Regions from separate parts of the Idiomarina solivarensis genome, predicted to be linked through region 1. Evidence: predicted binding sites of a transcription regulator. Region 1 holds the regulator's gene; the other holds the start of a gene.
What was found. Region 1 encodes ArgR, which controls arginine synthesis, uptake and breakdown. Its sites were predicted from a motif close to ANTGAATANNTATTCANT; they were not measured.
Positions count from the first base shown of each region.

Region 1 (3,424 bases):
TTCAGTAAGTAGCGTGGAAATGTTGGGGTGGATCAGTATTGGCGAAAAGTCATTGCAGGTTTATCTGGAGAAAGTGTGCAGCGCCAAGGATGGCGCTGCCCAAGCCTTACAGGGACGTACTTGCAGGCGTCTTTCGGAAGATAACCTGCAATGGCCAGCCAATGCTGGCCCGCCCCAATATTTTCAAGAGCGGATTGCTGAAAGCTTAGCTGGCGAAGTCGATACCAGTTTGGATGTCGCCTTTCAGGCCGTCCAGCATGTCGTCCATGCATTTTTGTTCGAAAGCACTTAGCTTGCCGTAAGACAGAATTTCTTCGGCGCCGTTTTTGCCTAAGCGTACAGGTTGTGCGAAGAACTTGGCGTTGTCGCCCGGGCCTTCAACGTAGGTGCACTCAATAGTGTCCTGGCCTTGTAAGCCTTTCAGCAATGACAGTGCAAAACGTGCTGCTGCCTGCCCCATAGAAAGGGTAGCTGATCCGCCGCCGGCTTTGGCTTCAACCACTTCCGTACCTGCGTTCTGAATGCGGTGAGTTAAGTCTTTGATTTCTTGCTCAGTAAACTCAACACCTTCAACTTGTGACAGCAATGGCAGAATGGTTGTGCCGCTGTGACCGCCGATAACCGGTACGTTAACGTTTGCTGGGTTTAAGCCGCGCAATTCGCCAACAAAGGCTTCTGAACGGATAACGTCCAGAGTGGTCACGCCGAACAATTTACGCTTGTCGTAGCAGCCTGCTTTTTTCAGGACTTCAGCAGCGATTGGAACCGTTGTGTTGACCGGGTTGGTAATGATACCAACACAAGCGTCTGGACAGTTGTCAGCAACGCCTTGTACTAAATTCTTAACGATGCCTGCGTTCATGTTGAACAGGTCAGAACGATCCATGCCCGGCTTACGCGGTACGCCGGCAGGAATTAATACGATGTCGCTACCAACCAACGCCGATGCCAGGTCATCTTTACCGAAGCCTGTTACTTTCACGTCGGTAGGGATATGACTTAAGTCAACCGCTACACCTGGAACTACTGGCGCAACGTCATACAGCGATAATTCTGAACCGGCTGGTAATTGGGTTTTCAGAAGTAATGACAATGCCTGGCCGATACCACCGGCCGCACCTAATACGGCTACTTTCATCTCAGACTCCGTTTTTGTTAGTCAATTTAAACTGCGTAAAAATGCAGAATTTGGGGCAAAACTGTACTCCTATATCGCTAAAAATACAACTTTGCGGGCGACACATTAAGGACTCGAACAGCGCCTGTTAATGCAGTACACTGGTGCTCATTATAGCATGTAATCGGCATAGGAATTGAACACTCTCATGGTGCAAGACACGTTACTTGACGCTTTTAAAACTCTGCTTCGTGAAGAGCGTTACGGCTCTCAGGGAGAAATTGTTAACGCCTTGAAAGCTGAGGGCTTCGATAACATTAGCCAGTCCAAAGTGTCGCGTATGTTGAGCAAACAAGGAGCCGTGCGCACTCGCAATGCTAAGCAGGAAATGGTGTATTGCTTACCGCCTGATTTAGCGGTTCCGTCCACCCGCGCACCATTAAGCCAGCTTGTACTGGATATTCAGCATAATGATGTGATGGTCATTATTCGCACCAGCCCGGGCGCGGCTCAACTCATTGCGCGCTTGCTTGATTCTGTCGGTAAAAAAGAAGGTGTACTGGGAACCATTGCCGGTGACGACACTATCTTTATTGCACCGCTCAAGGTAGCCGATATCGATTTTACTCTGCAAAAAGTCAGAGAATTATTTGCTAATCAGGCCGTACTGCCTTCTTCATAATCAGGTACTTCTTTGTTCTCTTGCATAAAACGCGCGGATGGCACGAAAAATCCGGAGCAGGACACGGCCTGAGAATAATCAAGCAATGGGTCATAAGCCCCTTGTTCGTCGGCGTAATAACGATTCTTAAGCCACTGAACCACTAATTTCGGCGTGTGACTAAAATACATAGCGAGCAAGCCCTGCTCGCGTAAGTCACCCCAGGGCATGTTTTGTCGCAATAACGGAATGGGCTGCTCGTTGTTGTCAATTAAACGACTTTTGGCCGCATGGGTAACGCCTTCTATTTTCGCTTCTGATAAACGTTCGCCGGACACCTTTTCCCGGCCCATCAGTTGCTCTTGCTTCTCCGGGCCAAGCTGGTCCCAGCGCCGTAAGTCGTGGCGGAACTTCTGTACGAACAAATAACTGCCATCGACAAAGTCCGCATCGTCTTTTTCTTCAATAAGGGACGCCTTTCGTTTTCTCATTCCCCTGGGGTTATCGGGGGCATCAATAAAGCCGGTTAAATCACGGCCGTCCAGATAACGGAAAGAACGGATTTGCTCAACCACTTCAATGTCATAACCAAACCATTCTATTAATGTACGTCCGGCCAGGTAGTTGGCGTCGAAGCGGTCGCAACGAATTTGAATAATGAGATCAAACGGGTGTCGGGGGGCTTCACGATCACCATCGCTCAACTCTGGAAACGCCTGCAAATGAAGCGGTTGCTTGTGCGGATAAAGAACATCCCAATAATCGGCGCCGATGCCGACAAACCCCGTTAACATGCCCTCGGAGAAACGAGCGTCAAGATCACGTAAAATCGCTGGAAAGCGGGCGAGTTTACGACGTAAACTTTCAACGTCGTCGCTCATGACATGACAAAACAACGTCAGACCATGCAGATTGGGTTCCGCGTAGACTCCTGACTGAGCTTTATCCACCCTATTCTCCCGTTTAACTGTTATTTTTGTGGGTTCGTTCTATTCGCTTTTACATTAAATAGCGCAAGAGGCATTATAGAATGCCTGTATTCGTTATGACACCGCAAGGAAAAATCATGCGTAATCTGATACTTATTTTTGGTTTGCTTGGGCTTACGGCCTGCACAACCACCGCTAACAACCAACCACAGCGTGACAGCGTTGAGCAACAGACGCCAGCGGCTCAATTTCACCAGTTGGCTGACACGATCTGGGAAGGGCTGAATACGTCCAGCGAAACTGAATTAACCGATATGTCCCCGGAAGCATTAGAGAAACGCTATCAGCAACAAGCAAAGTGGCTAGAGCAACTGAATGCAATTCAACTTACGTCACTAAGCCAGGAAGATCAGATCAACCACGCGATGATTCACTATACGCTAAAGAACAGCGTGGATGAATACCGCTTTAAAGCACACTACATGCCCTTGACGGCAGAGGGCGGCTTCCACAGTTCGTTAGCGTTTATGCCTGCGCGTACGTCTTTCGAAGACGCTGAAGATTATCAGAATTATATAGCAAAATTGCGCTCCATCCCGCGCTATATGGCACAGCAGACTCATTGGTTACGTAAAGCAATTGAAGAAGGCTACACCCAGCCAGCGGCAGCGATGGCCGGTTTTGAAGAAAGTATATTGGCTTATATTGTGCAGGATG
Region 1 is NZ_JAVFHZ010000003.1:147,913-151,336, reverse strand. Features, by position in the region: gene mdh (malate dehydrogenase) at 206-1,138, opposite strand; gene argR (transcriptional regulator ArgR) at 1,326-1,799, shown strand; gene RBK99_RS06585 (Dyp-type peroxidase) at 1,775-2,728, opposite strand; gene RBK99_RS06580 (DUF885 domain-containing protein) at 2,845-3,424, shown strand, end outside.

Region 2 (3,424 bases), on a different contig from region 1:
GCAGACAATGTGCGGAACGCCTTCTTCCTCTCCCGCTGAATCACGTACCGTGACGGTGACCAAACGACTATTACGGACACTATTGAGGTTGCAAACTTCGGCTTCAACAGTAGGCCCAGCGTCAAAAATATCCACAAAACCTCTAAAGCGGAAACCTTCCGACTCCAACAACTTAAGTGCCGGACGGGTATTGTCGTGAACTTTACCCACAACCGCCTGTGCTTCTTTACTTAGGAGGTTGGTGTAAATAGGGAACCGCGGCATCAGCTCAGAAATAAAGACTTTGTCACCTATGCCGCTCAAGTAATCAGCTTTAGGAAAGTCCATAGAGAAAAAGTTTTCCTCTAACCAGTTCCAGAATGGTGAGTCCCCGTTTTCATCTGAAACCCCGCGCATTTCGGCGATAACCCAATCGCTAAAGCGCTGCTTAAATTGCGCTAAAAACAACATACGGAAGCGTGATAAAGTGCGTCCGTTCATGTTGTGTCGATAAGGTTCACGCAAAAACAACGTGCATAGCTCGGAAACGCCGGTGTAATCATTACACAAGGTGAGCGTTTCCAGTGCGTTATAGATATTAAGTTTCTCTGAATGATGCACGACTTTACCCAAACGGTAATGCCAGAAGGCTTCATTCAAACCCACCGCAGCTTCAATACCACTGACACCCGCGATAGTACCGGTCTCGGTATCTTCCATCACAAACAGATAGCTTTCATCACCCGGTGTTTCAACAGTGTCTTTCGCAAACGCTTTTTGCGCCCCGTTAATGCGGCGCTCCAGTAACGATTGATCAACCGGTAACGAGGTAAAACCATGACCAGATTCAATCGCACACTGATATAACGCTTCGTAATCTGACGGCTTAATGGGTCTGATTAGCAACATAAAACAGCCTCAGTTATTGACCGACGACCTGAGCAACAGCTTTTTCAAAGCGCTGCAGGCCTTCTTTCACGTCTTCTTCGGAAATAATTAGTGACGGGGTAAAACGTACAACATTAGCCCCTGCTATCAGCACCATGACACCGTGCTCTTGACCCGCCAGTAAAAAGTCACGTGCGCGTCCTTCGTACTGCTCGTTTAACGCGGCACCCAGCAACAAACCCTGTCCCCGAATTTCGCTAAACACGTTATATTTGTCGTTAATACGCGCCAGCTCATCTTTAAACCACTGCTCACGTTGTTTCACACCATCGAGAGTTTCTTTCGTATTGACTACGTCAAACACCGCTTCTGACACGGCACAAGCCAGCGGGTTCCCGCCATAAGTACTGCCATGAGTACCTGGCTTAAGATGCTCCGCGATTTCCGTTGTGGTCAGCATAGCGCCAATTGGAAAACCGCCACCTAATGCTTTTGCGGAAGTCAGAATGTCTGGCGTTACGCCCAGTTGTTCGTACGCGTAAAGGCTACCAGTACGACCAAAGCCGGTTTGTACTTCATCAAAAATCAGTAACGCGTTGTTTTCATTACACAACTCGCGAACCGCTTTAACAAACTCAACGTCAGGGCTTACAACGCCGCCTTCACCTTGCAGCGGCTCCATCATCACGGCGCAGGTTTCGTCCGAGATCAGTGCTTTCAAAGCATCAAGGTTGTTGTAGTCTACATGTTCAATACCGCCGGGTTTTGGCCCAAAACCGTCGGAATAAGCTGGTTGGCCGCCCACAGTGACCGTGAAGAAGGTACGACCGTGGAACCCTTTAGTGAAAGCAATGATTTTTTGCTTGTGTTCGCCGTGCTTTTCAATAGCCCAACGACGCGCTAGCTTTAGTGCCGCTTCGTTCGCTTCGGCACCTGAGTTTGCGTAGTAAACGCGATCGGCAAACGTAGCTTCTGTTAACTTTTTAGCCAGACGAATAGCTGGTTCGTTAGTAAATACGTTACTTAAATGCCACAGCTTCTGGCTTTGTTCCTGCAGGGCTGACACCATCGCCGGATGGCAATGACCAAGACAATTCACAGCGATACCGCCAGCAAAATCGACGTACTCACGACCGTCCTGATCCCAAACACGGGCACCTTCTCCCTTTACCGGGATCATCGATGCAGGGTTATAGTTCGGCACCATTACATCATTAAACATTTCACGGTTAACTGTCTTATTGTCTGTCATTACTCTCGTCCTTATCGCCGTAGCGAGTTAACAAAGGTGTCAACAAATTCGTCTCTTTAAGTAGCCAGCTATTATGTCAAATTTTGTTCAGTTTGTCTGTGATAATTCCGTTATAAATCGCTTAAAACAGGGGCTCGCGCTTTTCTTGCATAAGATACGAATAGTTATGCCAATGCGTAGGAAAACCATGAATCTTTAGTCATTAATTTTTACAAGAAACAATTTGTTACATCTCAAATAACATTTAATTATGCAAAATTACATTGCACTATTCCGGCTGTTGCCTTAGCCTGAGTTAACTGAATAAACGTTCGGCTATAGAGTATTTTATGGAAAAACAAACCCCCACTTTGGAATCTCCCTCTCAACCGCAGTTAAAACTTTCCTACTTGCGTCCGGGCGACATGATTGACGTGGAGTTTGCTGCCGCAACAAAAGTAAGAACAAAGCTTCAGCTAGTCGGCTTTGATACCGGTCGCTATCTGGTGTTAAAGCAACCCAATCCGCGTACCGAAGGCAGTTACGCTGATGTACTTTTTGAAGGCAACCCGGTTATTGTCAGGTTGGTTTTAGAAGGTGAGACTGGCGAATGCATAGCCTTTAAAACAAAAATTCGTGCCGTCACGAACTTTCCATTCCGCTTACTTTATTTAGACTACCCTGAGCAAGTGGAAAACCGAGCTTTGCGGGCAAAAAAACGAGTTCGTACTCACATTCCCGTCGATGTTACTGCGGATAACAGTCAAACAGACAGTAAAAAGAAGTTAGCCAGCGGTGTTATTGTCGATATTTCCTCTGCCGGGTGCCGAATCCTTTTCAAAGCAGCACCAAACGAGGCTGGCAACGTTACTCACATGAATATCAAGGTAGGTATAGGGTCGGGCTCGCAAAAAGATTTACTGGTGCTATCAGGTCAAATCATGAACCAGCGGAAGGAACGTGGGATGATCAGCGTAGGAGTGCGCTTTACCGATGAAGAAGCACACATTAACGAGGTTTTCGATCACTTATTAATCGATACTGAATTTGAGTGCTGACGCTAATCGGGTACCACGATAGGAGGCCGTTTTAAGCTCACATTGTTCAGTCGTGCAAGCGTGTCTGCCGTCAGTGAATACTTGTTAAGTAAGTGTTTACCTTCTTCCAGGCTCGCCAGATCCACTTCCCGTAGCATCCTGAATTCACAGTAGGCATTTGCCTGCGCCAATGCTTCAGCGTATTCCGACTCATATTCATTACTTTTGCTTTGCGTAAAAGCCAACAAATGTTGACTCACCGGAACTCGCTTCAGCCCCCAGCCTTCGG
Region 2 is NZ_JAVFHZ010000005.1:257,883-261,306, reverse strand. Features, by position in the region: gene astA (arginine N-succinyltransferase) at 1-888, opposite strand, end outside; gene RBK99_RS10330 (aspartate aminotransferase family protein) at 902-2,119, opposite strand; gene RBK99_RS10325 (flagellar brake domain-containing protein) at 2,449-3,156, shown strand; gene RBK99_RS10320 (HDOD domain-containing protein) at 3,159-3,424, opposite strand, start outside.
Region 2: RBK99_RS10330 (aspartate aminotransferase family protein) is a predicted target of ArgR. The motif match lies at 2,306-2,323, and genes of this name have one in related genera.